Regions from separate parts of the Chryseomicrobium aureum genome, predicted to be linked through region 3. Evidence: riboswitches for the same ligand, from Rfam matches in the RefSeq annotation. Region 3 holds a riboswitch; each other region holds the start of a gene.
What was found. A riboswitch is a leader RNA that binds a small molecule or an ion and turns the genes downstream of it on or off. The one in region 3 is predicted to bind thiamine pyrophosphate.
Positions count from the first base shown of each region.

Region 1: it holds a riboswitch for thiamine pyrophosphate, as region 3 does, so the genes downstream of both, ACF3OH_RS12925 (YkoF family thiamine/hydroxymethylpyrimidine-binding protein) here and tenA (thiaminase II) in region 3, are expected to answer to the same signal.
Region 2: it holds a riboswitch for thiamine pyrophosphate, as region 3 does, so the genes downstream of both, thiT (energy-coupled thiamine transporter ThiT) here and tenA (thiaminase II) in region 3, are expected to answer to the same signal.

Region 1 is NZ_CP171117.1:2,457,529-2,467,644, forward strand. Features, by position in the region: gene ACF3OH_RS12895 (ABC transporter ATP-binding protein) at 89-784, shown strand; gene ACF3OH_RS12900 (ABC transporter permease) at 774-2,063, shown strand; gene ACF3OH_RS12905 (GTP-binding protein) at 2,082-3,008, opposite strand; gene rpsN (30S ribosomal protein S14) at 3,146-3,415, shown strand; gene ACF3OH_RS12915 (hypothetical protein) at 3,424-3,753, shown strand; gene ACF3OH_RS12920 (bifunctional glycosyltransferase family 2/GtrA family protein) at 3,792-4,838, opposite strand; TPP riboswitch at 5,066-5,171, shown strand; gene ACF3OH_RS12925 (YkoF family thiamine/hydroxymethylpyrimidine-binding protein) at 5,256-5,849, shown strand; gene ACF3OH_RS12930 (ECF transporter S component) at 5,839-6,417, shown strand; gene ACF3OH_RS12935 (ABC transporter ATP-binding protein) at 6,410-7,804, shown strand; gene ACF3OH_RS12940 (energy-coupling factor transporter transmembrane component T family protein) at 7,767-8,474, shown strand; gene ACF3OH_RS12945 (DMT family transporter) at 8,524-9,426, shown strand; gene ACF3OH_RS12950 (RNA polymerase sigma factor) at 9,526-9,996, shown strand; gene ACF3OH_RS12955 (hypothetical protein) at 10,115-10,116, shown strand, end outside.
Region 2 is NZ_CP171117.1:751,316-761,431, forward strand. Features, by position in the region: gene ACF3OH_RS04065 (SGNH/GDSL hydrolase family protein) at 1-715, shown strand, start outside; gene ACF3OH_RS04070 (hypothetical protein) at 771-1,106, shown strand; gene ACF3OH_RS04075 (M20 family metallopeptidase) at 1,103-2,182, opposite strand; TPP riboswitch at 2,251-2,341, shown strand; gene thiT (energy-coupled thiamine transporter ThiT) at 2,428-3,009, shown strand; gene map (type I methionyl aminopeptidase) at 3,056-3,805, shown strand; gene ACF3OH_RS04090 (TspO/MBR family protein) at 3,859-4,569, opposite strand; gene ACF3OH_RS04095 (M3 family oligoendopeptidase) at 4,740-6,530, shown strand; gene ACF3OH_RS04100 (GNAT family N-acetyltransferase) at 6,545-7,129, shown strand; gene ACF3OH_RS04105 (beta-class carbonic anhydrase) at 7,143-7,706, opposite strand; gene mreBH (rod-share determining protein MreBH) at 7,764-8,771, opposite strand; gene ACF3OH_RS04115 (hypothetical protein) at 9,011-9,148, opposite strand; gene ACF3OH_RS04120 (aminopeptidase) at 9,228-10,116, opposite strand, start outside.
Region 3 is NZ_CP171117.1:89,601-99,716, reverse strand. Features, by position in the region: gene ACF3OH_RS00590 (YdhK family protein) at 1-444, opposite strand, end outside; gene ACF3OH_RS00585 (UDP-N-acetylmuramoyl-L-alanyl-D-glutamate--2,6-diaminopimelate ligase) at 513-1,880, opposite strand; gene ACF3OH_RS00580 (TVP38/TMEM64 family protein) at 1,894-2,466, opposite strand; gene ACF3OH_RS00575 (nitrite reductase) at 2,650-3,273, shown strand; gene ACF3OH_RS00570 (cytidine deaminase) at 3,382-3,780, shown strand; gene thiW (energy coupling factor transporter S component ThiW) at 3,819-4,307, opposite strand; gene thiE (thiamine phosphate synthase) at 4,298-4,933, opposite strand; gene thiD (bifunctional hydroxymethylpyrimidine kinase/phosphomethylpyrimidine kinase) at 4,893-5,753, opposite strand; gene thiM (hydroxyethylthiazole kinase) at 5,750-6,490, opposite strand; gene tenA (thiaminase II) at 6,480-7,166, opposite strand; TPP riboswitch at 7,246-7,347, opposite strand; gene ACF3OH_RS00540 (citrate/2-methylcitrate synthase) at 7,383-8,462, opposite strand; gene ACF3OH_RS00535 (LysR family transcriptional regulator) at 8,566-9,447, shown strand; gene ACF3OH_RS00530 (SDR family NAD(P)-dependent oxidoreductase) at 9,472-10,116, shown strand, end outside.

The DNA of each region.
Region 1 (10,116 bases), 330 kb from region 3:
CAATCTTAAGAATTTCTTCAGAAAGTCAGTACCTTTTTCCTAAGAAATGCTTCGTATACTGAAACTATATCAGAAAGGACGTGTCTACATGATTACGATTCAAGACTTGAATCATACATTCAAAATCGGGAAAAAAGGCCAAGAAAAAAGCGTTCCAGTTCTTCGAGATGTCAATTTAGAAATAAAAAAAGGTGAGATTGTAGCTATTCTAGGCAAGAGTGGCTCTGGAAAGTCTACTTTACTCAATCTGGTTGCTGGTTTTATGAACCCAGAGTCAGGTTCTATTCAAGTAACCGGTGAAGAACTGGTCGGTAAAACAGAAGCTGAAAAAGCGAAGTTCCGCTTGCAAAATTATGGGTTCATTTTTCAAAGCTTTCAATTGATGCCTGGACTCACGGCATTCGAAAACATCGAACTTCCTCTAAAACTTCAGGGCGTGGCAAAGCAACAGCGATTAATACGGGTGAAAGAACTGCTGCAGCAAGTTGGATTGACAGAAGTCAGTGACCATTATCCGAACGAACTTTCTGGAGGTCAGCAACAACGCGTCAGTATCGCCCGTGCACTAATTGGTCGTCCGTCTATCTTACTGGCCGATGAACCGACAGGGAGCTTGGATTCTGAAACTGAACAAGAAATTTTACAGCTTATCCAATTGCTGAATGCCCACTATGGCATCACATTTGTCATCATTACACACGATGAAGAAGTAGCTCGTTCTGCACATCGTCAGTACCGTATGCATGACGGCGCAATCCAGGAGGAATTGACCTATGTTAGCTAAAGATCAACGCGAGTTTATCTCGCAACATATGAAACGAAACAAACTTCGCGTCTTCATGACGATTTTAGCAGCGGCAATGGGCTGTGCATTTTTGATTATCATTGCGTCTGTCGGCTTCGGATTACATAAAACAATTCAAGACGAAGTGTTGTCGAGTCGCATCGTCACAGAAGTAGAACTATTTGGCAAAGAAAATGGAGGCACCGTTACTCCAGAAGAGCTTGCGGCGATTCAGAAGATGGAGAATGTCAAAACAGTTGTAGAGCGCATTAATGTTCCGGGTTCACCTGTTGTCAATTTAGATGGGAAAGAGGGCTATGGACAACTTGTTTATACAGATTTAGAAGCTGAACAAGCAGCCAACCTAGCCTTGTTTGATGGGGAGATGCCGAATGACTCCACAGAAGTTGTGGTCGGCTATCACTTTGCGGGTAACTTTTTAACAGATGAACAACATGAAGAGCTTGGAAATGCTGAAAATTATCTTGAAAAACATGAAGAGCTTGCGAAACCGATTCGAGATGAACTAATTGGTAAGACGATTTCAATCGACATCACAGATTATGAGACGGAAGAAGTCGTTTCCACCCAGACCTATACGATTACTGGTATTGCCAAAAAGCCAGGAAAAGATTGGGCGTATGATGACAAAATCTATGCAGATACCTCAAAAAGCGCGGAAGTACTCACTGCGTTTGGTATTGAATCCCCAGATAAATCAATCACGGTTCATGCTACAGACTTTCAACATGTAGCGGACTTAACAGAATCGTTAAAAGGGGAAGGGTTCCTCGTCTACTCTGTTACAGAAGAACTAGGTCAAATGAATATGCTGTTTACAGTAATTCAGATTGGTTTAGTTATTGTGGGCACAGTTGCTGTACTCATTGCCTCTATCGGAATCTTTAATACCATGACAATGGCCGTTACAGAACGCACACGTGAAATTGGGATCATGAAAGCTATCGGTGCACAACCAAGGCTCATCCAGCGCCTCTTCCTTATGGAAAGCACTGCAATTGGTTTGATTGGTACATGTATAGCAGTCGCTGTCTCATATGGGATGAGTTTACTAGTGAACATAATTGTTCCGATGATTGTATTTAGTTCTGTTGGAGAAGAAGCGCCAACCGACATGACCATCACGGTTTCTTATATTCCTTGGCAGCTCGTAGTGGTTGCTGCACTCATCAGTATTGGTGTTGCCGTATTGTCCGGCTGGCGTCCAGCACGTAATGCCACACAGATTGATGTTATTCAAGCACTAAAAGAATCCTGAAGATCTAAAAGAGCCGTTCTAGCTGGCGGCTCTTTCTAGCATTTCTAAACTGTCGATAATCTCTTGTTTTTCGAGGTGATGACCAATAACAATTAATGTTGTTGGAAAACGAATCTCTTGTTCTACATAATTTGCGACGCCATAAGCTACTTGAACAAGAGTCGGTCCGTTTTGATCTTCATATTGAACAAATCCTTTTACGCGTAACACAGAATCTGGTACATTCTTAAGCCACTCTTCAAAGGCCTTTCGCGATATCGAAGAAGAAAATGTATAAGCGAGTGACTTGATTCCCAACTCTTTTTTAACATGAAATGTATCCATCCTCTCCTCCACTACTGTCATACGACGGGGTGCTGGCATATGAAGAATCTCAGCGAATGAGGATTCGTAGTAACGTGCTGTCTGATTCAATGCTCTTAATTCTAGTGAAATTGCCTCCCGCTCTTCCTTGGATACAGTGTCAATCTTATTCAGGAGAAGCTCATCAGCATATCGGACTTGATCTTCGAGTAGATGACGAATAGGTCTTGGCAGCTTTTCTCGGTTCGCCCACCGCTCTGCATCCACTGCATGATACACTCCAACTAGATCAAGCTTTTGAACAATTAAGGGCGACATGCAGGCATCTATAATTTCCATCGGATGCGCAACGCCAGTTGATTCAATAAAAATCACATCAGGTTCATGCATCATGACCAAGTTGATTAGTTGAATCTCCACCTCATCTTTCAATGTACAGCAAATACATCCTTTCAATAGTTCTTGCAGTGGTACGTCATCACCAACAAGCGTCGTATCTACAGAATAGTCCCCTAACTCATTCATTAGGACTGCCGCTTTACTTCCTTTTTGCTTCTCCTCTTTCAAAAGTTTTGCTAACCAAGTTGACTTTCCACTTCCTAAGAAGCCCGTCAAAAGAATTAATCGTATTTTCTTGTGCATCTAATTCCTCCTCTTGCTGTTGCACATTTATGGGAACCATGATAAAGTCATTCTATACTTAAATCGTAATGATTACGTTTTAATGATAGGCTATTTTATTTTGAATGACAAACAGAAGCATTAGGAGGATACTAAAGATGGCTAAGAAATCAAAAGTAGCACGAGATAAAAAACAACGTGAGTTAGTGGAGCGTTATGCAGAGAAGCGCAAAGAGCTTAAGGAAAAAGGGGATTATGCCGCACTTGCGAAATTGCCACGCGACTCTTCCCCTACGCGTCTAAAGAATCGTTGTGAATTAACTGGAAGACCTCGTGGAGTCATGCGGAAATTCAAACTTTCTCGTATCGCATTCCGCGAACTTGCCCATAAAGGACAACTTCCAGGTGTCAAAAAAGCCAGCTGGTAGGTGATCATATGAATGAAATCGCACTGCATTTTGCTGCGCAAGCCGAAATCCAAAAGTTACCTGAGAAGCATAGAGAAATTTATGAGTATGTAGTGAATTATGAAGAGTCTCTCGCAGACCGGGCGGCCACAGAAGAGGAATTTAAAGTCCTCTTACTGAGCCGGGAACCTTACGAGGCTGCAGCTCAACTTTTTAAAATGACTGGACTCGAAATTGTGGAGATTGTGAATCATTGCGAGCGTCAGATACAAACAAATGTTAGTGAACGAATGAAACGCGTTGGCTGGTTTAAGCTTGAACAAGGTACAGCTACGCATTCTTTCTTATTGACACTATAAAAAAATCAGCATCTTCCCGACAGGGACGATGCTGATTTTTAATTTTCTTTTCGGAAAACCCAAGCACGTTGGACGATAAATCCAAAGATGAAGAGCACGCTGTCTACTAGTACCTTCAACACTACTTCTCCTCGCCCTAGCCACTCCGTATAAAGTAAGTGCACGGACCCAGCTGAGGCAGCCATAATAAATGCTGCGAGCAAGTAATAGCGAACGAATGACTTACTTGATCCTTGACCGAATACTTTATGACGATTTACAAAATAATTAAAGAGGCTGGATAAAACACGTGCAGCAATCGTCGCAAAGATGATGAACATCTGAGGCGAGTCTTCTTTCCACAAATAGATAAATAATGAATAAAGACCGAGGTCGAGCGCAAGTGAAGCTCCACCCGACATCCCATAAAATAAGAAGATTTTATAAATATGAAATGAATCACGCAATGGATGAAAATGAGACGATTTATTTTCATCTAAATATACTGTTTCAATCTCCACTTCCTCAATAGGGATCTCATTTCGCTTCAAAGATCCGAGGACGTTCATCTCGTATTCGAATCGCTCTCCTTTGATTTCAAGCATCAAAGGTAAATGTTGAATCGGCAACCCACGAAGCCCCGTTTGTGTATCCGTTAAGACTGTCCCTGTAGATAATCGAAACAACAAACGTGTAAATCGATTGCCAAACCGACTTCGAAACGGCACATCCTTTTGAGTGAAGTCTCGTGCACCAAGTATTACTGCATCAGGTGTTTCGCGCATTTGTTCAGCGACTTTTTGCATATCTGATAGTAGATGTTGACCGTCCGCATCAATTGTAATGACACCGTCTACTGGAATATCTTCATTCAATATGTAATGAAAAGCCGTCTTTAAAGCTCGTCCTTTGCCTTGATTTTTCGCATGATGCAAGACCGTCACTTCTTTAAAAGTTTTCAATTTTGTGAAGAAGGATGCATACTCCTCTTCTCCCCCATCATCAACCACGATAATGCGAGAGAACTGCGAAGCAATCAGTTCATCGATGACCGCACGGCACTTGTCATCTGGTTTATACGAAGGAATCACAATCGCAAGTTCCATAGGTCACCTCTTTTCTACTGCTACTCCACTTCTTTACCCTTCCTTTGAGAAATCTAATACTGCAATTGGTTCATTTTTGTGTAAATGCTTCCCTATACACTCCACAATCGATTTCATTACTAAGTACTTCGCTTCTCACCCTTTACTATCCTTCTTTTTTTCCTACTGCACTTGCACAGAATTTTTATGTCTGCTATGATGAGGGCGAAAAAGAACTACATACCGACAACCTGCACTAGGGGTGCCCAAATTGGCTGAGATGAGAGCTTGAGCTCCGATCCCTTATGACTCGATCAGGATAATACCTGCGTGAGGAAGTGTAGTGACTCTTTCTTGAATTTTTATGGGAAGCAGTGGCTACATCTTTCGCGGATGTAGCTTTTTTCTTTTTCTCATAAAATCTAAGGAGGCGTTCCCATGCACTGTGGAACAAGTAAAATCATTGGATGTCGTTTTTCTCTACACCCGATGGATTCAGAGTTTATTTCAATTATCAAAGAGGCTTTATCAGAAGTCGATCTATCGACGGTATGGCGCCATACAGATGACGTATCGACGGTCATTCGAGGAGAAGGTCCGCATGTCTTCAATGCGCTAGCTGCCCTAACAGAGAAAGCGGCTTCGCACGGCAAACACATAGCCATGAATGCAACGTTTTCTGTTGGCTGCCCTGGAGATACGTCGGGGGATTCGTATATGGGGATTGAAGATCCAGTGAAGAATGAAATTCCTCAAGGCCCCTACGTTTCTAGCCAGTTCTCGCTCTATCCGCTCAACCAAAGTGATTATATGGAGACGATTTATAGAGAGATTGAACGTGCCAAAGAGCGTGGTGTTTATAACGAGTCCATGCATTATGCGACGGGTATCCACGGTTCATTGAAAAACGTTTTTGCGTTTTATGAAGAGACGTTCACAGAGGCGCAAATTGGGGAGCACCCCCACGTCGTCATGACAATCAACATGAGTATTCACAGTCCTTCTCACGGAGGTCCTGACCATGCTCGCTAATTGGAAATTGAAAGAAGTCGTACTGATGTCCCTGCTTGCAGTCGTTTTCGGGATTATCTATTTAGTGTTTTTACACATCGGGAATATTTGGTCGAGTCTGATTGGACCGATTGCCTATGAATGGATTTTCGGTGTTTGGTTCTTAGTCTCAATCGTCGCAATGGCTATCATTCGCAAACCAGGGGCTGCTGTTGTTCCGGAAGTAATGGCCGCTGCAATCGAGGTCATGCTCGGTAATGCTGTAGGTCCTCGTCTGATTTTAGCTGGTCTTGTGCAAGGTCTCGGTGCAGAGGCAGCTTTTGCAGCGACGCGTTATCGTCGTTTTGATTTACCCGTATTGATTATGGCAGGTGTTGGAGCCTCTCTCTTCAGTTTTGCGTATGGATATCTTCTTGGTGGATTCTCTGCCTTGTCTCCATGGTACGTAGCACTGATGCTCGGAATTCGCATCTTAAGTGGTGCTGTGATTGCTGGATACGGTGGAAGTTTAATCGTAAACGGACTGTATGCAACAGGTTCACTCCGTGGCTATGCGATTGCACGTCAAAAGCGTGATGTACGTGTCTAAATGGATTGAGTTTCACAACGTAACATTTCATTATCCTGATGAAGACACACCCGTTCTCTCTGATATGTCATTAACACTTTCTGAAGGAGAAAAATGGCTCATTAAAGGACCAAGTGGTTGCGGGAAGTCGACACTCTTTTTCTTGTTGAACGGGCTGTATCCGGAAGCTTGTGATGGCGAAGTCGATGGGACGCGTCTACTATTCGGGAAACCCTACGATGAGTACCGACCTGGTGAGATCAGTCAGTCGATTGCCACCGTCTTCCAAGATCCCGACAGCCAATTTTGTATGCCGACAGTTGAAGAAGAACTCGCGTTCACTTTAGAGAACCGGTCTATACCACGTGAGGAGATGGATCTGCAGATTACTCGAATTTTAGAAGAGACAGGTCTCACTCAGTTCCGGACACGTGTTATTCAGACGTTGTCTGGTGGTGAAAAACAGCGCGTCGCTACTGCCTGTGCATTATTGATGAACCCTAAAATTGTATTACTCGATGAACCACTCGCACATCTAGATCCCGTAACTGCGAGAGAATATGTTGCCTGGTTTTCTGACTTACAAGTGAAAAATGGATGGACAGTTCTTGTGATCGACCATCAAGATGCGATTTGGGAATCCTTCTTCGATTACACACTTGTGTTGGAAGAAACGAGTATGCCTCCTTTGAAAGCAAAAAGTGCTTATGTTAAAGAAGTGAAAAGTCAACAAGACTTCCGCGCAGAAGTGCGCGTCCCTGGCATTTTGCATGAAGCAAAGCTAGAGCTAGCAGCGGGAAGTATCACAGTACTTGCCGGACCGAATGGAGCTGGGAAGTCGACTCTCTTGAAGGCACTGGCCGGACTGATTCCAAAAGCAGATAGACAACAAAGTGATGAAACGATTGGATATGTCCCACAGTCACCTGAGTTTTTATTTATCACACCTTCCGTTCGACAGGAAGTTAGTTTTGGCGGAGGTCTTCGTACAGAAGAGTTCTTAACTAAACTTCTATTAGAAGGTGTAGCAAATTCTAATCCCTTCGCCGTCAGTCAGGGACAAAAACGTAGGACAGCAATTGCGGCGATGCTGAACGATGGGCGACCCGTGTTGCTTCTTGATGAACCGACTGCGGGTCAGGATGCGTTTGCACTGCATGAGCTTGAAGACGCTTTATTTCAAGTTGCAGCAGAAGGTACCGCCGTTGTTGTGGTTACACACGATATGAATTTTGCAGAGCGTATTGCAGACTCGATGCTCTTATTGAAAGATGGTGTACTTAGTGGCCCGTTCCATCCAGCAAACGTCTTCTCAGACCCTAGCTTACTCAGGACGTATCGTTTAGTCCAACCGACAGGAGGTGCTCGCGATGTCGACGTGGCTTCATCGCTTGAATCCGTCCATTAAAATGCTTGTGACATTTGTGTTTATATTTGCACTCGCTTTTTATTTTGACCCATGGACACCGCTTTTTGTATTTATTGCCGTGCTAGTAGTTCAGTTACTGTTCTCCCGTATCAACTGGAAACGTTGGGCGCTACTCATGTTGCCGTTCTCACTTGGAGCGGTCGGGTACTTTTGGACGACGTACGTTTTCGGTACATCTGATGATCGACTGGAAACCGCATTATCGCTGAGCTTTCGTGTATTTGCCTTTTCGTCGTTATCTCTCTTGTTTGTTCTGACGACGTCTCCGATGCAATTCATCATGAGTGTGATGCAACAATTGAAGCTTTCTCCAAAGCTTGCCTATAGCCTTCTAGTGGGTTATCAGTTTCTTCCGGTTCTAAAAGATGAGTTCATCCAGATTCGTCAAGTGCAGCAACTTCGCAAGCCACAAGTTCAGAAGTCAACTCTTGCAAAGCTACGAGCACTTCCAAGTGTGGCAATCCCTTTACTCGCTGGCGCTGTTCGAAAAGCGGAGAAAACAGCGTTTGCAATGGAAGCGCGAGGATTTACAGGCACACGTGACCGAACGTACTTCCATGAAGTGCGTTTAGAGCGGTTTGATTTCTATTTTTCCGTGGTCCTGATTGTGATTTTCACAAGTTGTTTAGTTGTAGGCGCAACTCTTTGATTTCCCCTGACCTGCCTGCTACAATTCGTACAGGAAAGGTCGGGTACATATGAATTTACAAAAGAAATGGGTCATGGTCGTCATTGCGATTTTTTGTGCCTTATTATGGGGAAGCGCGTTCCCTGCATTAAAATTATCGTATAGTGAACTCGGCATCCCAAGTACTGGAATCGCGGAACAGATGTGGCTTGCTGGACTCCGCTTTTTATTTGCAGGTCTACTAGTCCTTGGTGGTTTACTACTAATCAAGCGAAGTGCATTAAAACTAACGCGTAGACAATACGGCATCTTGCTGATTTTCGGAATCGTTCAGACGACTCTTCAGTATTTGTTTTTTTACGTTGGAGTTTCGAACACATCAGGGGTTCAGGCGTCTATTATCATCTCGAGCAATACGTTCTTCACAATCTTGCTTGCTCATTTTATCTATGCGAATGATCGACTCGGGTGGCAGAAATGGTTAGGTCTTGCTGCCGGATTTACAGGAATCTTTTTCGCCAACTGGGGCCAATCGTTTGATGGAAGCTTTGAATTTCTGGGGGAAGGCTTTTTACTTCTCTCTGCATTTACGAGTGCGGTAGGAACGATTATGGCGAAAGAAATGGGGAAAGGCATTCATCCGTTCACGTTATCCGGCTGGCAACTTACACTTGGTGCGATTTTACTTCTCATAACCGCTTTTCCATTTGCCGATACAGCCTCGCTTACATGGACACCTTTAGCTATAGGTTTACTTCTCTACATGGTAGCTTTGTCCGCGATTGCATTCGCTCTATGGTTTGCAATTTTGCAGTATCATAAAGCAAGTCACGTCGGGATCTATAAGTTTTTTGTTCCTGTAAGTGGCGTCGGTTTGTCTGTTCTATTGCTCCCTGGTGAGACATTCACATTGCCAATTTTGTTAGCTCTGGTGTTCGTAGCTTTCGGAATTTATACGGTTAATCGTTCTTAAAAACCACCCTGTGCGGTGGTTTTTTTATTTTATTTCATTTCTCATCAACTTTTTCCAGTTGTCTCGGGTAGTATAGGTGTAACACGAAGGAGGACTTGTATGGACCGGTCACAATTCCAACAACTGTATACAGACTTTGCCCCTGACCTTTATCGGATGGCTCTTGCTATTACGGGACGCCGTGAACTAGCAAAAGATGCTTTGCAGGAAACGTTTCTTCGCGTTTACCGATTTTCGAGCACATACGATTCCAACCAACCTGTGAAGCCTTGGTTGTATCGAATACTTATCAATGAATGTCGACGTCTACAGAAAAAAGAAGCACGAAGTTTTCCTTCAAACGGACTCGAAATCGAACAATCCACTCCTTCTAGAGAACCGTTTAGTGATGTGATGGATGCTGTTTCAAAATTACCAGAAACCTATCGTGTACCCTTCCTTCTCAAATATATGGATGGTTGGAAAGAATACGAAATTGCCGACTTTTTATCCGTGAATGTCAATACATTAAAATCTCGTCTCGCAAAAGCCCGGGAGCTAATGCGTACGAGTTACGGGGAGGGTGTTTAAATGGAGAAATGGGAGAACGAATTAAAGAAACTTTTTATCCGTGAATGTCAATACATTAAAATCTCGTCTCGCAAAAGCCCGGGAGCTAATGCGTACGAGTTACGGGGAGGGTGTTTAAAT
Region 2 (10,116 bases), 660 kb from region 3:
TGCAGAGTTAGCGCGCAATGGGCAGTTGCTGGCATTTTCAAAAGACCTAGCATTTCCAGGATTCACGACTGAACAAGTGCGTGAATCGATTCAATCTGATGAAGCGCAGGAGTTATTAGCTTCCGCTACACTCATTACGATTTCAGCAGGTGCGAATGATTTACTACGAATCGTGACCGCAAATCCAGAACTAGGCACCCTTTCTTACCAACAGCAACAAGCGAATTTTGCGCTCAATCAAGCACGCAAGTCACTCGAAGGACTGCTTCAAGACCTTGAAACTGTAGCACCGAACGCAGAAGTCTATGTAGTAGGGTATTATTTTGCGTATCCACATGTTGCGGAGTTTCAAAAGCAGGGAACAGCCAAAGAATTAAATCGACTCAACCAAATCTTAGAGCAAACCGCACAAGCAAACGGTGCAACATTCGTATCAGTGGAAGACCGAATGAATACTGACTTAAAGAGTTTCGTTCCAAACCCAGCGGATGTGCATCCAACGCAAGAAGGGTATCGTCAAATCGCAAACAGTTTTTTTGACACGGTCAATCCAAACTTGACTGTCTCACCATTTGAAATGCCGCAACCAAATCCTTTAAGTTTTGAGGAAATTCAAGCTGCTCAAGAACAACAATCCGAGGAAGAATCAGGAGACCAAGCTCGTGCACACACACCGCACGGCCTTGCACTTGCAGAGATCATCCCGTATATCTAATAAAAATTTTGATAGCAAATTTTCTAAGTTGAGGGGCGTGTAGGGGTTGACTCCAGTGGGATTAAAGTCGGAACGTGAGACCCCGCAGGAGCCTGCGACGAGGGAGGCTCACGCCGCGCCCTCGGAAAGCAGCCCCGGAACTCCACTCAACTCGCCTCAACTAAAAAAAGTACCCTCTCTTTTATTGTTAAAGAGAAGGTACTTTTTAAATGCTTTTTATAAAAATTACTACTTTTTAGTTGCCTTACGTGAATTTAAAAACTTTCTTACAATTGGGTACACTATAGGTGCCCACTTAATTGCTGATTTCAATAAATTAGACTTTCTCATTGTCATCTCTCCTAATGAATATCATGTTACTGATAAAATACCCCAGCATTACACTCATTAAACCTGTTCAGCCACGCCAGTATAGTAAGCGAATTCCATCAAGATATCTCGATAACGTTCCATAGAAGCAATGGAAACATACTCACCAGGACCGTGCCAATCGCCACCAGCAGGACCAAACTCAATAGCACCGGCACCAGTTACGGCGTAATGTCTTGTGTCAGCAGAACCATGTTGACCCATGATTTCTGTCTCATCCTTCATGATGTCTACTAACTGCATTACGCGAGGGTCTTCACGTTTAGTTGTGACAGCAGGCGAAATTCCTCTGCGTCGAATCTCTGCATTAGGAAAATGCTCTGTCAAAATAGCCGTTAATTGCTCTTCTACAAATTCGACAGTTTGTCCAGGAATAAAACGAATGTCATAACCAACTTCACACGTATCCGGAACCATATTAAATCGATCTCCCGCCTGAATTCGTGCTAAATTGATGGAAGAGTGCTCATAAAATTCCGAACTCTCCTTTGTCCATTCTTGCTCGAGAAGCAATTGGTGGAATCGGTGGGATTGTAAAATGGCATTATCTCCTTCCCAAGGACGAGAGCCGTGCGCCCCTTTGCCGTGGAATGTAATGAAAAATTGAGAAATACCTTTTGCCTGTAAGCCGATTTTTAAGAACGTCGGTTCACCACAGACCACAAAATCACCAGTGTAGCCTTGCTGCACGAGGTATTTTGATGTTTTCGAGCCACCCGTTTCTTCATCTGTCACTAAATGGAGCTGGACTTTTTTCGTTAAACGATCTGCGTGCTTTGAAATACCCACAAATGCAACCATCATGGCAGCACAGCCACCTTTCATATCTGCAGAGCCGCGTCCGAAAATCTTGTCGCCTTCTATATACGGTTCAAATTGTTCTTTTTTTCCTGGAACAATATCTAAATGTCCATTCCAAATAATCGTTTCATCGCCTTGTCCAAGCTCAGCAACCAACATTTTATAGCCTTCATTTTCTAAAATAGTCACTTCTACACCATGGTCTTCTAACCATTTTGCTGAAAACTCAAGAGCTCTATTTGCACCCTCTTGCGTATCACTTGGTATGCGAATTAAATCCTGGACTAAATCAATCATTTCAATCATCCTTTCAGGTCAGTTGATTAATTGTTCGTAATAAAGTAGAATGAGGGCAACTAAATAATTGTTACCACAAGGGGCGTCGCTTAGCGGCTGAGACAGTACCCTTCGAACCTGGAAGTTCATACTTGCGTAGGGATGTGGATAGAAACTGATGTTTATGACGTCTGGCTCTGTCCAGAGGTCATTTTTTTATTGTTTACCCATTCTTGCAGGTAAGGTAACAGGAAATGGAGAAATTCATGAGAAATCAAAAAATCATCATCATGATTGAAATTGCTTTATTGGCTGCACTTGGATTTGTTTTGGACAGAATTGGATTTGGAATGCCGCAAGGGGGAAGTGTTACATTTGTATTGGTCCCAATCATTTTGATTGCTTTCAGAAGAGGAGTTTTAGCGGGACTGATCACAGGTTTATTAATCGGGTTGTTGCAACTCGCAACTGGAAATGTCTATTTTGCGCCACTTAGTTTTGAAATCGTCATTATTCAAGTGTTTATGGATTACTTCTTGGCTTTCATGGTAGCAGGTTTCGCAGGCCTATTCCGACCCGCTTTTTTACGCGCGTATCAACAAAATAAGCAAAGTGGCATGGTCCGTGCAGTACTTCTTGGGTCCATTATTGCTGCCGTATTGCGGTATATTGTGCATGTGCTTAGCGGGATTTTCTTTTTTGGAGAGTTTGCTGGGGATCAAAATGTCGTCTTATATTCTTTAATCTATAATGCAACATACATGAGTGTTGTTCTCGTCTTTGCTGCTTTCATTTGTACAGTACTACTTGTAAAAGCACCGCGCCTTGTAATGCCTCAATCGGTATAAAATGTGCTATGATAGCAGGTAGTCAAAGAAGAAAGGGTTCGAACACATGATTATTCAAACACCACAAGAGTTAGAAGGATTGAAAAAGATAAGTCGCATTGTCGCAGAGATTCGTGACACGATGAAGGACGCTGCGAAACCAGGGATGACGACAAAAGAATTAGATGAGATCGGCGCAACACTTTTTGAAGAAAAAGGCGCTGTTTCAGCTCCAATTGCAGAGTACGATTTTCCAGGACATACATGCATTAGTGTCAATGAAGAGGTGGCGCATGGTATTCCGGGAAGTCGCATTTTACAAGAAGGTGACCTTGTGAACATAGATGTTTCTGGTAAGTGTGATGGATTTTATGCGGATACAGGAATTTCTTTTGTCCTTGGACAAGCCGATGAAGAAAAGCAAAAGTTAATCGATGTGGCACAACAAGCATTTGATCGTGCTATGTTGAAAGTGAAAGCTGGCGCAAAGTTGAACCAAATCGGTAAGGCTGTTGAACGTGAAGCAAAATCAAACGGTCTTACAGTCATTATGAACTTGACAGGTCACGGCGTAGGTCGCTCGTTGCACGAGGCGCCCCAACACATTTTGAACTATTATGATGCATGGGAGCCAACAATATTAAAAGAGGGAATGGTATTAGCAGTTGAACCATTTATCTCTCAAAAAGCAGAGTCCATCATGGAACTTGGAGACGGCTGGACATTTGTCACACCTGATCGTTCATTAGTAGCTCAAGTCGAGCATACGATTGTGGTAACAAAAGATGCGCCACTCATCTTGACAAAGCTTGATTGAAATTCATCCATCAAAAAACAGCATCCCTATGCGGGCATGCTGTTTTTTTGAGCTTAAGGCTTTCTAAACGGTTTATTCAGATAGAAAATTCCTGCCACTAAGACCGCACTTAAAAACAAAGCAGCAGCAGATACGAGCAACTCATCAAACCCTAATCTTACGGCGATGCCAATAAACGCCCAAATGAATACCAACTGCATAATTCGGTCATAGTAGTGATAGCGGAAATGCAGAGCTAATGCTGTGGCGAAAGTCAGCACAAATACTGTCCATAATTGGTCAGATAGTCCAAAACCGTTCCATTCATAGTACGTCAACACGTAAGAAATATTAGCTACAAGAGCTACATTCACCCATCCTAAATACACTGATATCGGACCACGCTCTTTCCAGTCAGATCCTTTTCTTGGATATGTCACGTATAACAGCGCCAATACAGTTACTAGACCTACCATCATGACAAGGGTCACTAAAAAGTATTCATAATGCCATGTCAAAATCCATGCACAATTAAATACACAACTAGCCAAGAACAGACCAGTCCGTTTCCAGCTAGGCTCAGTGCCTCTTTTTCGTAGTACGACTTGGTAACCAATCCAAATCACTAACAGAATGTAAATTACGCTCCAGATAGAAAATACATAACCTGCGGGTGTAAATAGGACCGGAAGTCGGTTTGAAATCTCACCAGTAGTTTGACCGTTGATTGGAAGGATATTCGCAAGCGCATTTATCGCAATTGTTGCAGCGAGACCGAGTCCCATTAAAATAAGCTTTAAAATAATAATCCCTCCTTTTTCTAGTTACTAGTATACAGGTGTTACTTGGAAATTAGAATTGAACCCTTTGTGAACAAGTAAGAATGATTGAAATGTTGAGAAAATTAAAGCCTTTCATGATATACTTAGGGAGACGAAATGAAAGGGGAATAACTATGACAGTAACTACATACCCACTTGTATGGGATCTTGACACATTTTTTCCAGGAGGATCAGATTCTCCACAATTAGCAAGCTATTTAGAGCAAGTTGAGGCTAAGATTGAAGCGTTTGAATCACAGCTCGCTAGTCTAGAAACTCCGCAATCGGCTTCTGAATCTAAAGCAATGCGTGATATCATCGAACAACTGAAAGATGTTGCAACAAACTTATCAGAAGCAGGAGCGACGATTGGTTGTTTCTTAGCCCAAGATACAACTGACAAAAAAGCAGCATTATTACAAGGGCAGGTTAGTAGCTTAGGTGCTCGTCTTGGCACAATCCTGATGACGATACAACAGAAGTGGTCTAAAACAGATGAATCGGTTTGGGCAGAACTTATAGCTTCTGAAGAATTAAACGAATTCGAATTTATTTTAAATGAATGGCGTGAAAAAGCGGCAAAAAAATTATCGCAAGAAGAAGAGGCACTGATCACTTCTTTAGGCGTCGATGGGTATCAAGGATGGGGTCAGCTTTATGATCTACTAATTGCTGACATGAAGGTTGCTGTCACAGTAGAAGGTGTTGAAAAGAAGCTTTCAATTGGGCAAGCAAGCAATCTATACTCTCATGAAAATCCAGAAGTTCGTAAAGCAGTAAAAGAAGCTTTAGAAAAAGCATTTGAAGAAAAAGAAGAATTCTTTGCTAAAACATTGAATCATTTAGCTGGTTACCGTCTAGCTGTTTACAAAAAACGCGGTTGGAATGATGTGCTAGATGAGCCGCTTTCAATCAATCGCATGAGTCAGGAAACGTTAGACGCAATGTGGGGCGCGATTACAGACGGAAAAGAACCTTTCGTAAAGTATTTAACGAAAAAAGCAAAACTTTTGGGTACTGAAAAAATCCATTGGCATGATATGGATGCGCCGATTGGTGAATCTGCAAAAACTATGGATTATCAACAAGGTGCTGAGTTCATTCTTAAGCATTTTAAACAATTTGGTCCTGAGCTTGAGTCATTTTCTCGCCATGCATTTGAAAATGGCTGGATTGAAGCAGAAGACCGTGACAACAAACGTCCGGGTGGTTTTTGTACAGGGATGCCTGTATCACAAGAGTCACGTATCTTTATGACATATAGCGGTTCGATGTCGAATGTATCGACACTTGCCCATGAACTCGGTCACGCTTTCCATTCGTATGCATTGCGACCAGTTCATTGGTTGAATCGTCAATACGCTATGGGTGTAGCAGAGACGGCATCCACGTTTGCTGAAATGATTGTTGCAGATGCGGCTGTTGCAGAAGCGACTTCAAAAGAAGAGAAAGCAGCTCTGCTTGAAGACAAAATTCAACGTAGTGTCGCATTCTTCATGAATATTCATTCGCGCTTCCTATTTGAAACACGTTTCTATGAAGAGCGTAAAAAAGGGATTGTAGCAAGTAGCCGTTTGAATGAACTGATGGCAGAAGCCCAACAAGAGGCTTATGCAGGGGCACTTGCAGATACGCACCCACACTTCTGGGCATCGAAGTTGCATTTTTACATTACAGGTGTACCATTCTACAACTTCCCGTATACGTTTGGATACTTATTCAGCCTTTCCATTTATGCAAAAGCAAAAGAAGAAGGTTCTTCATTTGAAGAAAAGTATATTGCTTTACTTCGTGATACAGCAATCATGTCGGTTGAAGATTTAGCGAAAAAGCATTTAAATGAAGATATCACGAAAAAAGACTTCTGGGCAAAAGGCATCGCTCTTTGTCACGCAGATGTTGAGGAATTCTTAAGCCTCGTGTAACAGGAGGAATGTAGATGATTCGATTAGATGGACAGCGCTGTATCTGTAAGACGTTTCAATTAAGTGATGCAGCAATTCTCGCTCAGCTTGTTCGAGACAACAAAGACTACTGGGGCCGATTTGAACCTGTCCATAGAGACTCGTATTATACAGCCATCATTCAACGGGAAAAGATACGAGAAACCCTAAAGTTAATGAAGGAGCAACGCGAATACAGCTTTGGCATTTACACGAAAGACACCTTCAAGCTTGTGGGGACCATTTCTTTGTATAGTATCAAAAGAATGCCTTTTCTAAGCGGAATGATTGGCTATGCGATTGATCAACAAGAGATTGGTAAAGGCTATGCTCAAGAAGCCATTCAATTGGTCTCAGAGTTTGCGTTTAGTCAGGTTCAGCTAAACCGAGTCGAAGCATATGTATCTCCATACAATGAGCCGTCTGTCCATTTGTTAAAGAAAACGGGCTTTTATGAAGAGGGATATCTCAATCAACTGCTCTATATCAACGGCAATTGGATGGATCATTTATTATTTGCTCAGACGAAAACAGATTTTCAAGCACGACACTATGCAAAACAAAAAGACTCGTCCACGTGACGAGTCTTTTTGATTAGTCTTTTGTTCCGTCATGGACAAGGTCTAATTTGCCTGTCGCAGGATCAATAATCAAGCCATGGACTTTGATTGTTGGTATTAAAAGTGGATGGTTTTTAATCATATCCACACTGTGTTGCACACTATCCGCAACATTGTCGAAGCCTTCTAACCATTCATGTACATTGACACCAGCATTGGTTAAAATATCGACTGTAGAGGCATCTACACCACGACCTATCATTGAATCAATCATTGCATTCGGATCTACAGAAGTCATCCCGCAATCATGGTGACCAATTACAAAGATTTCCTCTGCTTGAAGGGCATACACAGCTACTAATAAACTACGCATAATACCGCCGAATGGGTGATTGATGATAGCACCTGCACTTTTAACAATTTTCACGTCTCCATTTTGGATATTCAGTGATTTTGGTAAAAGCTCAACTAAGCGAGTATCCATACAGGAAAGAATCACCATTTTTTTGTTCGGGAATTTCGTTGTTGCATAAGGTTCATACTCTTTGTTGCGAACGAAGCTTTCATTATAAGCTAAAATTTCGTGTAAATTAGACATAAAAAAACACTCCCTTCTTCATCATTAGTATACTAGAAGAAAGGAGTGTTTGGCGAATTATTTTGCAGCTTTTACGCGCTTAAATTTAGGCATAACCGTTTTACCTGTACCAATGACAACTGCATGTAAAGGCTCTGGTGCCAAATTCACAGGCACATCGATAACAGTACTCAACCACTCACTGATGTCTTTTAATAGTGCGCCTCCACCTGTCAAGACGACACCGTGATCTACGATATCACCTGAGAGTTCAGGAGGACATACTTCTAATGTAGCACGGATTGCTTCAAGGATAGTCTCCAGAGATTCCCGCAACACTTCTTGGATTTCATCAGAAGACAAAGTGACGGATTTAGGAAGGCCTGTAACGACATCACGACCTGTAACAGTTATTTGCTCTACTTCATGAGGCACGAGTGCATGGCCAATCTCATGTTTAATTTCTTCTGCAGTTGGTTCACCGATTAAGATGTTGTACTGTTTGCGTACGTACATGATAATGGCTTCATTCATACTGTCTCCCGCAGCTTTTGTAGTATTGGATGCAACCACTCCACCAAATGAGATGATGCCAACTTCTGTTGTTCCACCACCGATATCCACGATCATACTTGCGACAGGTTCGTGAACTGGAAGGTCGGATCCAATTGCAGCGGCAACAGGCTCTTCTACTAAATATACTTCTTTGGCACCGCTTTGACGCGCTGCATCTTCAATTGCACGACGTTCAACTGAAGTAGCTCCAGATGGAGTGCAGATTGCAACGGTAGGTTTTCGTAAAGCGGTTCCGAGTTTCTTACTCGCTTGCTCCATAATGAGTTTCAATAATTGAGTCGTTCGTTCAAAATCAGCAATCACACCTTCACGTAAAGGACGAATAATTTCAATAGACTTGGGTGTTTTACCAATCATTTTTTTGGCTTGTTCTCCAAACGCAACTATCGAACCCGTGTTTTTATCTATCGCTACTACTGTAGGCTCATTTAATATAATACCTTTTGTATTTGAATAAACTAACGTATTGGCAGTACCTAGATCAATACCAATTTGAATGTTTTGGAACATAGTGACATCCTCCTCTTTCTAAGACGTTCCTATTATATAAGAAGGGGAGGGTTAGTTCACTTGTCAAATAATGGAGTGTTTCAATGGTTGCGTGAAAAAAGAGGAGAAAAGACATACCTAGAGCTTAAAATGTAAGGCATTAGGAGTGGAAATTCATAGTTCCGTAAATGTTTTGTTACGCAACTGTAAATGAAAAGTAAGTTCATGACATGAAAAAAAGAGCTGAAAAATCAGCTCTTTTAGTAATGCTCTGGACGTGGATCGATTTTCTCTGCATCGTGCGAATCCATTGCTGTATTAAAGTAATACATCATTACAGAACCCGCGATACCCATGACAGTTAGAAAACCAAAAACCGTTGCTAAAAATAGACCCATGGTTTTTCACCTCTTCTGAGATTCTACATGTAGTATACATGATTTTAGATCAAAAAGGTAGGTCACAAATGTGAATAGATTAAAATGCCCAATTTCCTTTACGGAAAATCGCTTCTTTTGTTCCGTCTTCAAGGATGCCATCAATCGCCATTTCGTCTGAACCGATCATAAAGTCAACATGTGTAATACTCTCATTTAGACCGTGCTCTGCCAATTCTTCTTGCGACATAGTTTTTCCGCCTTCTAAACAGAAAGCATACGCTGAACCGATTGCTAAATGGTTCGATGCATTTTCATCAAACAATGTGTTGTAGAAGAGAATGTTCGAGTTTGAAATCGGTGAATCGTGTGGGACTAGTGCGACTTCACCTAGGCGATGAGAGCCTTCGTCAGTTTCAACTAGTTTTTTCAGTACCTCTTCTCCTTCTTTTGCCTCTACTTGCGTAATACGGCCATTTTCAAATGTCAGCTTGAAGTCATCTATAATATTTCCACCATAGCTGAGTGGTTTCGTACTCGACACATAGCCATTCACACCGTCTTTATGTGGCACAGTAAAAACTTCTTCTGTAGGCATATTAGCCATAAAGCTTTCGCCTTTTTCATTTGTGCTACTTGCTCCTGCCCATAAGTGACCAGTAGGTAGATCAATTGTTAAATCCGTTCCTGGTGCAGTGTAATGAAGCGATTTATACTTCTTATTGTTCAGATAGTCGACTTTTTCATGAAGCGTCTTATCATGATCTGCCCATGCTTGAACCGGGTCTGCTTGATCTGCACGTACGGCTTTAAATATGGCTTCCCATAATAAATCCACTTGCTTTTCTGAAGGTGCATCTGGGAATACTTTAGCTGCCCAGCCTTGTGATGGAGCAGCAATCACTGTCCAGCTGATTTTATCAGATTGGACATACTGACGATAGTTTGAAAGGGCCTTACCAGCTGTCTTTTGGAAAGTCGCGATCTTT
Region 3 (10,116 bases):
CATGTGATCAGCGTCAAGCGTAACTTCTGCGCCAGCCTCTAGAGGGGCTTCTCCTGCATCTTCTAGCTCTTCATGGACAACCCATTTATGGTCTTCAACCGGATCTCCTCCAGATGTTGGTGTATAGCTGACTGTATAGACGGTTGTCTTAAACGCGCCTACGATTTCAGCTTCTACCCCTTCCATCCCTTCCATATGAGCATCTGTAATGAGAGCTGTATCACCAACAGCAAAGGTTGGACTTTCAGCTTCTTGTAAGCCAGATGGAATGGATCCATCCGTCGAATGATTCATAGAGCCATGATCCATGTCTCCGTGACCCATTTCACCATGCTCTTCCATTTGCGACTCTTCCATCATCATGTCATCATTCGCATCTCCACAAGCTGCCAAAAGTAAAGTTGCAGTAAGTGTTGCAGCAGCGAAACCAGTATATTTTTTCATTGGGAATGCCTCCTCTATCTTCTTCTCTTTTAGCATACCCACAAAATATGAAAAAATTGTGCAGATGATTAATATGAGTTACTTTTTTCTCTTTTGAAATACCAGTCAACAGTCTCGCTGTCTGATTGACAAGGTGCCATATAGCGGTCACGATACTGTTCGTTTCCTTTTCCAGTAATAACAACCCAATCTCCAGCACTTGCTTGTTCGAGTGCATATGCAATCGCCTCTGTACGGTCATCAATACGTATACCAGTAAACCTTAATTTTTGAAGTTGTTCTTGCATCGCTTGAACAGGCAATCCGTTCAAATCATCAAACGTTAATACCTGAACGTCACTGCCTTTTTCAGATGCCTCAACCATCGCCTGACGCTTTGTTTCATCACGCCCTCCCCGGAACCCAAAGACATGAAACACTCGGCCTTTTGCAAGTTTTCGAACACTGGCTAGCACTTGCGTGAATGCATCTGCTGTGTGTGCATAATCAATCACGACGTGTCGATCTTCTGTGAAGTGAATGACTTCAAATCTTCCTGGAACTCCTGAAAATTGTTGAATGACTTGTTCGACAACTTGTTCCTCTACAATCATCTTTTTTGCAATCGCAGCAGCAAGCACAGCATTCATTTGATTATGGAAGGGAATGTTGCTATCTGCAAATCGTTCGACAGCACGTTTCGATAGTTCGAGCACATGATGAGGTCCGTTTTCAAGTTTTTGTGCCAAACGACGTCCCCAGTAACCTTCTGTCCAAATAACAGCGACACCCGTCGGTTTCAATTGATCAAACAGCTTGGCTTTGACTTGAAAGTAGTTCTCCATCGTGCCGTGATAATCCAAATGGTCTTGGTCAAGATTTGTAAATACCGCAAAATCGAATTCAATCCCTTCAATCCGCAGTTGATCGATGCCGTGCGACGATACTTCCATGATCACCACGTCATCCTGACTTTCATGCAGCAATCGTTGGAAGTTTAGGCTGTCCGGTGTTGTGTTCGGTGACGGCAATTCTTGACCGTTGATGATATACTGCACAGTTCCGAAAAGTGCACATTTTTTACCCGCCTTCTCTAGCATCTCTTTTAAATAGAATGAAGTGGTCGTCTTTCCATTCGTGCCGGTGATGCCGATAACGGTCTTGGATGCGGACGGGTTGTTGTAATATCGCTTCGCAGCAAGTGCCACAGCTTTGCGGGAATCTTCGACTTGTATGTAGGGAACTTTGAAGGGTGCAAGTGGTTTCGTACCGACGACAGCAACAGCTCCTCGTTCGATTGCATCTTCTATATAGGCATGACCGTCTGACACATGGCCAACCAGCGCAAAAAACAAATTGCCTGGCTGGACGTGTAGCGAGTTTGTTTCAATCCCTGTCAGTTCGACTTCAGGTAAAGGGTCTTGAGATAGGGATGCAAGTAATTCTTCTAACAACATAAGTTCGACTCCTTTATCGAATAGGCGTAGAGGTCAATCGCCATTTTCTTTGCACAAAATTGGCGAGAATAAGTAATACGGTCGTATAAATAACCAGTGCAAGGATAGATTGCCATGTATAGATATCAACTTGGTTCCCTGCAACTGTATAAAGTGTGATTAGTGGGAGTTTCCCGACTGCTGTCGCTAGTAAAAATGGTGTCACCTTCATTGTAGACAGAGCACTGACAACATTTACAAGAAGCGACGGGACCACTGGAATCAATCGAGCGATTAAAATTACTTGGAAGCCGTTTTTCTCCATCTGGGTAAATAAGCGACGTGCTCGATCATGACGTACGACGTATAGAGAGGCTTTTTCATGAAACAGGTACCGAATCGCATTAAAGATCAAAAGTGTCCCGAGTAGAGATCCAATTAGATTGATGGGAAGTCCTAGTCCAACAGGAAAGGTAAATCCGATTGTCCCGTAGAGAAGGGGGAGCGGTAAAACTGGAACCATGGAGACCACGATGACAATGCCAAATGCAAGGATTGCCGTCCAGATGCTTGGTTCTGTAAGTAACGCTAGTAATGAGTCTGTCATTGAAACCTTTTCCACTCCTTCATGCACATGTATGTTTAGTATAAATTTCATTTCTCTAATAAAAAAGCGAGGAATGATGATTTGGGGAAAAATGAACCAAATGACACGCTCTTTTCATACCCCCCGTTAGTATAGTATCATTAGAATGGAGAAAATCGTAAAAGTAGATGGAGGTGGAAGCGAATGACAGTTGAGAAGCAAAGATTCGCTGTAAACGGTGGGATTGGATTCGGTTCAAAATTAACGGGAAAACAACTTTTAGTGCTGACATCGTTTATGGATGAAAAAGACGAGCTTGAACTGACTACCTTCCAGCAGCTCTATATTGATATTCCTCAAGCAAAAGTGGATGCCGCCCTTACAGCATTCGAGGACGCGGGATTATCAGTTTATCCTGTGGGGAATTTTGTAAAGAGTTTACGCACCTGTAATTTTTGTAAAGGTTCGGAGCAAGAAGGCATGCCTGTAGCGAAAGAAATCAACAACCGGATAGCTGGACGGCCAATGCCATTTACAGTTCGAGCCGCCTACACAGGGTGTGCGGTTGGTTGCGGTGAACCTCGTACGAATGACATTGGAGTCATGAAAATAAAAGAGACTTATTCTTTGTATGCAGGTGGTAAAGCAAAAGGAATTGATGCTCAACTTGGTCAGATTCTAATAGAGGGGGCTTCTCCTGAAAAACTTTATAGTGCTATAGATCGAGTATTAGATTTGTATGCCGCACAAGGAAAAAAAAGAGAGCCTTTGTCTAAGTTTGTGGATCGTTATGGGATAGAGGCAATGCGTAACCTTGTTGCACACTAAGTTTGTTGCATCCGCTTTCAAAACAATGTATACTAGTCTTCCTGCCCATTTTCAGAAAAATCGACAGGGAACTTGAGAAAGTTCATTTTTCGTGAGAGGGATGATTGGATGAATAAAGAACAATTAGTTAGTCAAGCACGTGAAATCAAAGAGCGCGCTTATGCACCGTATTCGAAGTTTCCTGTTGGCGCTGCGCTTTTAATGAAAGATGGCCGTGTATTTACTGGCGTGAATGTTGAGAATGTCTCGTTCGGAGCAACAAACTGTGCGGAGCGTACTGCAATTTTCACAGCGATTACGGAAGGCTATAAAAAAGGTGATTTTGCGGAGATTGCGGTGAATGGAAATACGGAAGACTTCCTTCCACCGTGCAGTATCTGTCGTCAAGTCATGGCAGAATTCTTTGAGCCAGATATGCCGGTCCATTTAACGAATGATAAAAATGAAATCTACACATTGGCGTTAAAAGAACTACTGCCAATGGCGTTTACGGATTTAGATATGTAACAAAAAGACCACTTCGCAGTCGCGAAGTGGTTTTTTGTTTAATTCACAGGTAATGCCACCTTTGACCTCTCTAAAAAATGCCAGATGACCAGGCCTAAAATGGCTCCCGTCGCACTCGACGCCATAAATCCTGGCATGAAGAAGAATGCTCCGACTTGTGTGCCCATAAAAATAGCCGCGTATGGGACAGCTACTAAAGAGGCTAACACTCCTGTCCCTACAAACTCTCCGATAGCTGCAAAACCACTACGTCGTGTATAACGGTAGAGTAGCCCCGCTAGTACAGCTCCTAAAACACTTCCTGGAATCGCTAAGAGTGAGCCGGTCCCAGTAAAAATTCGAATCAACGCTGTCACAAGTGCCACAACGCCAGCTCCCACTGGTCCAAATAGCACGGCAGAAATCACATTAATAGCGTGTTGTACCGGAAAGGCTTTGGCCACACCAAGTGGTATCCAGATAAACAGAGAACCTAAGACCCCAAGCGCGCTCAACATCGCCATTTGCGTCAATCGTTTCAATTCCATACGGCACTTCCTTTCTTGAACTGAGCAATGGTCTCTTTACGATTTATCGAGCGTGCAATCGCAGAAATCACAGCTATACCTGTTGCTCCCGCTTCCCACACCACATGGGCATTGTCTTCGGTGATGCCCCCAATACCTACGATCGGCACGTCCGGGTACAAAGCATGTACCTCTTGAATTACTGAAACACCTGACGGGGGGCGGGCATCCGCTTTCGAGTTAGTTGCAAAGACAGGACCAATTCCTAAATAATCAGCTCCTTCTTGCACAGCTCGAATGGCTTGTTCAAGAGTATGAACGGATACGCCGAGCTTCCGGTTCGGTCCAATTTGCAGACGTGCTGCCTTTACTGACCCGTCATCTTGTCCGATATGAAGACCATCTGCATCGCTTGTTATACACAACTCCACATCATCATTTATGAAAAAAGGGACATCGTGACGCGCACATAACTCCTTGCAGTTGAGTGCTAGTTCAAGTAACGCTTTACCAGACTTGGCATGCGGCCCCTTCTCTCTCAGCTGAAATTCTGTAATACCTGCTTCCAACGCTTCTTCTAAGATTTTCTCAACAGGTAGATCTTGATTATCGGACGTGCCCATAATGAAGTATAGGTGCCTGTGCATCTTGTTTCTCCCCCTCTCCCTGTCCGTATACTCTATATGCCGCATGATGTGTAGGACCATGACCGGCTCCAAGCGATAGAGGATACTGAAGTGCCGCTTGAATAAACCGTTTCGCAACCGTGCAGGCCGCTTCTACCGAATGATCTTTGGCAAGTTCTGCTGTCAACGCTGCACTAAACGTACATCCTGTCCCATGCGTCTGATGTGTCGCTAGTCTTGGAGTCGAGAGACTGAACTCTCTGCCAGATTGATCGAGATATAAATCTGTAGCAAGTGGTCCGGTGCGATGTCCACCTTTTAAAATCACAGCGGTCACTCCACTCTTAAGCAACGCTTCCATCGATTTTCGTGCACTGCTATCACCTTCAATTTTCAAACCTGTCATTAATTCCATCTCTGGAACATTGGGCGTGACAATCGATGCTTTCGGAAGAAGGAGTTGCGTTAATGACTCGATTGCTTCTTGCTCCAACAATGTATGTCCACCTTTGGCAACCATGACTGGATCGACGATAACCGTCGTCCAGGAATACGCATCAATCGCTTGCACTACTTGTTCAATAGTAAACGAGTCACCTAACATACCCGTCTTCACGGCGGTAGGTTGAAAATCGGCACCGATTGAATCTAGCTGTGCTTTCAAGAGCGCAGGCTCCACCATGCCAACACGCTGGACGCCGAGCGTGTTTTGAGCTGTGACAGCGGTCAATGCCGAGACTCCAAATACTCCGCGTTCTTGAAATGTTTTTAAATCTGCTTGAATACCTGCGCCTCCACCACTATCAGAGCCCGCAATTGTAAGAGCGACTGGATATGTCATGAGACAGAGACCTCCTTTTTTGCAAGTTCATCTAAAAGGGCTGCAGGGAATCCACCAATTCCACTTTGAACCGCAAGTTCACCAGCACGCCCATATTGATACAACCTTTCCTGAACTCCCTCAAGGCTAGCGTCCTGAACGAGCCAAGCTGCAAGTAAACTGCTTAACAGACACCCTGTGCCGACTGCTTTGGTCATGTCCGGGTGCCCTGAACTGTTTGTTAACACTACGTTGCCGTCTGAAATGAAATCCACTTCACCTGTAAGTACCACCGTCGTCTTGTAGACTCTTGCTAATTCCAGAGCAAGCGCTGACACGTCCTGTCGTCCGGTCCCAGCATCAATCCCTCGTCCATGCCACTCTGCATCTAAAAGTGCTGCGGCCTCTCCGGCATTGCAGCGAATAAGTGTTGGTTGAGCTGCTGCAATCACTTCTTTGGCAGATTGCAATCGGTACGCCGAGGCTCCTGCACCAACCGGATCCACCACGCGTGGAATTCCTTTTTTAACAGCTGCGTAACCAGCGACTTTCATACTGCGAACAGTGCGCTCTGTGAGAGTCCCTAGATTCAAGCTAAGTGCGTCTGCCAGCGCTACAAGCTCTGCCACTTCTTGCTCTTCGTCTCCCATTATCGGAGACGCGCCAGCTGCAACGAGCCCATTCGCTACAAAATTGGCAACCACGTAGTTTGTAATGCAATGAACGATGGGTACATACGTGTTTTCATTAGCGCTCATGCACGGACACCTCCGATTTAATCGTCCATTTTTCTTGTGTCCAAGCTTGTTCCCAAAAATGCCATTCGTAATACGTACTGCGCTTGAAGTGTGCTTTTAATTCTTGTAGGCGCGCAGGTGAAACATCTTCAGCAAGCCGATCCATCCGGTCTTTCTGCTCCTCGACGAGTGTTGCAAACCACTCGGACCCGTATGTCGCAATCCATCGCTGATAAATCGGATTGTCAGGTGTCGCCCCTTGAAGGTGAATACCAATTTCATAATAGAGCCAGTAACAAGGGAGCAATGCAGCTAGTACATCTGCTACATCCCCTTGAGCTGCGCGGTACATGTGAGATACATACGCATATGCAGAAGGTGACGGCTCGAAGGTCTCCCATTCTGCCTCGGTCACACCTAAAATCTGCATAAACGATTCGTGCAAACTCAACTCGGCCGCACACGTTTGTTCTGCGTGATGGGCAAATGCACGCGTCATTTGAAGATCAGTTGCTTTCACAGCGCCTAGTGCCTGCACCTTTGCAAAATGTGTTAAGTAGTAGGCGTCTTGCATGACGTAATATCGGAATACATCTTCTGGCAATGTTCCGTCTGCTAATCCTGTAACAAAGGGATGATGAAAACTGCTCTCCCAACTATCTTTAAAATCTTCTCGAACTTCTTTGCAAAAACTCATCTTCTACCATCCTTTCTGACAACAAAAAAACGCCACTCTCCCAAAGGAAAGTAGCGTGAAGCCGTCATAAAAGATTACCAGAGCGGTCGCGCCACTTCCCTCCGCTGGTATGATCCAGATCAGGTTCAAAGGGTCCGGACATATGTCCGTCTCAGCCTCTTCGGCTCCCCTAGTGGATGTGCATGTAGTTGTCGCGATTACTATACCATACTTTTTTTACGGTGCAAAATCATTTACAGATGTCACGTATACCGACTCCGGTCGGAAAATGACATTGTTTTCAAGTTGCTCGACCATATGCGCTGTCCAGCCAACACTACGCGCCACACTAAATGTCGGGGTGAACAATTCTGACGGAAGCGCAATAGACTTCATGATGGCAGCTGCATAATACTCCACGTTTGTATATAAACGACGCCCCGGTTTGTGAAGAGCGAGTAGGCGTGTGATTTCCTTTTCAGCCTCGACTGCGAGTTGCAACCAACGCTCTTCGCCACTTAATTTCTTACAAGCTTCGCGGAGCACAAGAGAACGAGGATCATTCGTCTTGTAAACGCGGTGACCAAATCCCATGATGCGCTCTCCTGACTGTAACTTGTTCATGACGACAGTCTCAACAGAACCTACCGAAGCAATTTCATCAAGGAGTGCGAGCACACCAGATGGCGCACCTCCATGCAATGGCCCTTTCATTGTTCCCAGAGCCGAAACGAGCCCTGAAGGCAAATCGGATTCACTTGATACTGTCACACGCGCAGCAAACGTCGAGGCATTCATCCCATGCTCCATCGTAGTAATCAAATACGTTTCAAGTGCTGTGACTTCGGATTTGGTCGGGTGCGAACCAGATAACATGTACAAATAATTCGCAACATGGGGAAGTTCAACGGATGGAGTTACGGGTTGTTGCTCCCGCTGAATCCGATAAGCAGCTGCGGTAAGAACGGCAAGCGCACCCGTGAGCAGAACCGCTTGCTCTTTCAGCGAACGCGCAAGTAATTCTGGCGTCCCCATTGAGGAAACGACCGTTCGCACTTGGTCCATAATTGATAAGCTTTTCGGCAAAACCTTTAGTACGAATAGATGATCAAATCCAAGCTGACGTCCCTCGACCAATAATCGTGTAACCTGCTTTTCATCTATTTCCCATAAAAATGACGCGACGGCTTCAAATGTCTGCTGCTCCACAACATCCTTTAGTAGTAAATCCTTGTAGCGTAGTTCTCCCTTTTCCCCATCTACTGAAGCAATGGTCGTCTCTACAGCCACAACGCCTTTTAATCCTTTTTGAATCATTAAAAACGCCTCCTTTTCCTTACTATAACCAAATCCTTTAATTACGAAAATTAAAGGTTTATAATCAATTTAATTACTAAACGTAATTGATGGAGGTGATGATGTGGATATCAATTGGATCAAGACGTTCTGCATAAGTGCAGAAACCTTAAATTTCCGGAAGACTTCGGAGCTTTTGCATATGTCACAACCGAATGTGACCGTTCATATTCGAAAACTTGAAGAATCTCTCGGTGTTGCTTTGTTTACACGTAAACAGAATCGTGTGCATCTCACACCAGAAGGGCTTCTGTTTTATAAAAACAGCAAGGTCTTACTCGATAATTTCACCCATACAGTTCAGTCCGTCCAGGCTCTTGCACAGGGCTTTCGAAAAAAATGGACGCTTGCTATCTCACCACTTCTTGCAGAAACGATTTTGCCATCCTTGGTCCGGCAGTTTTTAAACGATCACCCGGATGTGGAGTTTCAGATTCGTGTAGAGGAATCGACGGACATAGAAAAATTAGTCGAAAGTGGCGAAGTGGATTTTGGCTTATCCGCAATGCCACCCACGAATCGAAAACTAGTTGTGCACACGCTGTTTAGTGAGGATGTTGTGTTCGTGCGTTCGATTGATTCCTACGACGAGGAGTCGGGTCCGCCCCTAGACGCTGAGGAAATCTTAACCTCTGAGACCTTGTTTACCCATCATCACCCCGTCATTTGGGAAGACTTAACGATTCGTTTAAGACACGCCGTTCCAGGAATACGCGCAATCAAAGTCTCACAAGCGTCGATTACAAAACGGTTGGTGCAAGACGGGCTTGGCGTCTCGTTTTTGCCTCACTCCATCGTCAGGCGTGAATTGCTAGAAGGACGTTTAGTGACGATTCCTTTTCCTCTTTTTGACTTGCCGAAAGTATCTACTTACGCTGTCGTTCAGGAAGAAGGTGAGCTAGAGCAGGCTTTTCTAAAAGCGATTCAAAATCGCTATTTTGGGTAAACGAGTGTAAAGGAGGAAATGAAGATGACAAAAACAATTGTACTGACTGGGGCTAGTGATGGGATTGGGGCGGCTGCTGCGCGTCAATTAAAGAAAAAGGGCTATCATGTTGTCCTTGTTGGACGTTCTAAAGAAAAAACAGAACGACTCGCAACGGAACTGGATGCTCCTTACCATTTGGCAGATTTCACAAAGCTTCGAGATGTGGAGCGACTGGCAAGTGAACTAGATGCGTACCCGACAATCGATGTCCTCGCCAACAATGCAGGTGGAATCATGGGAAATCGAGAAGTGACAGAAGATGGTTTTGAAAAGACGTTTCAGGTTAATCACTTAGCCGGATTCCATTTGACCAAATTGCTTTTGCCGAAACTGATTGCGAGCAAGGCTAAAGTGATCCAAACATCGAGTGAAGCAGCGAATTTATTCGGTAAGACATTTGCTATCAATGACTTAAACAACGAACGCAATTACACTGCAACCAATGCGTATGGAAACGGAAAGCTCGCAAATATCTATTTCACTTGGGAGCTGCAAAATCGCTACGGTTTAGAGGGCATCTCTGCTGTTGCCTTTCACCCAGGGGTCGTGCGCACAAGTTTCGCTTCTGAGACGAACCACTTTATGCGCTTTATGTATCACACGCCTCTTAAATACCTCATTACCATT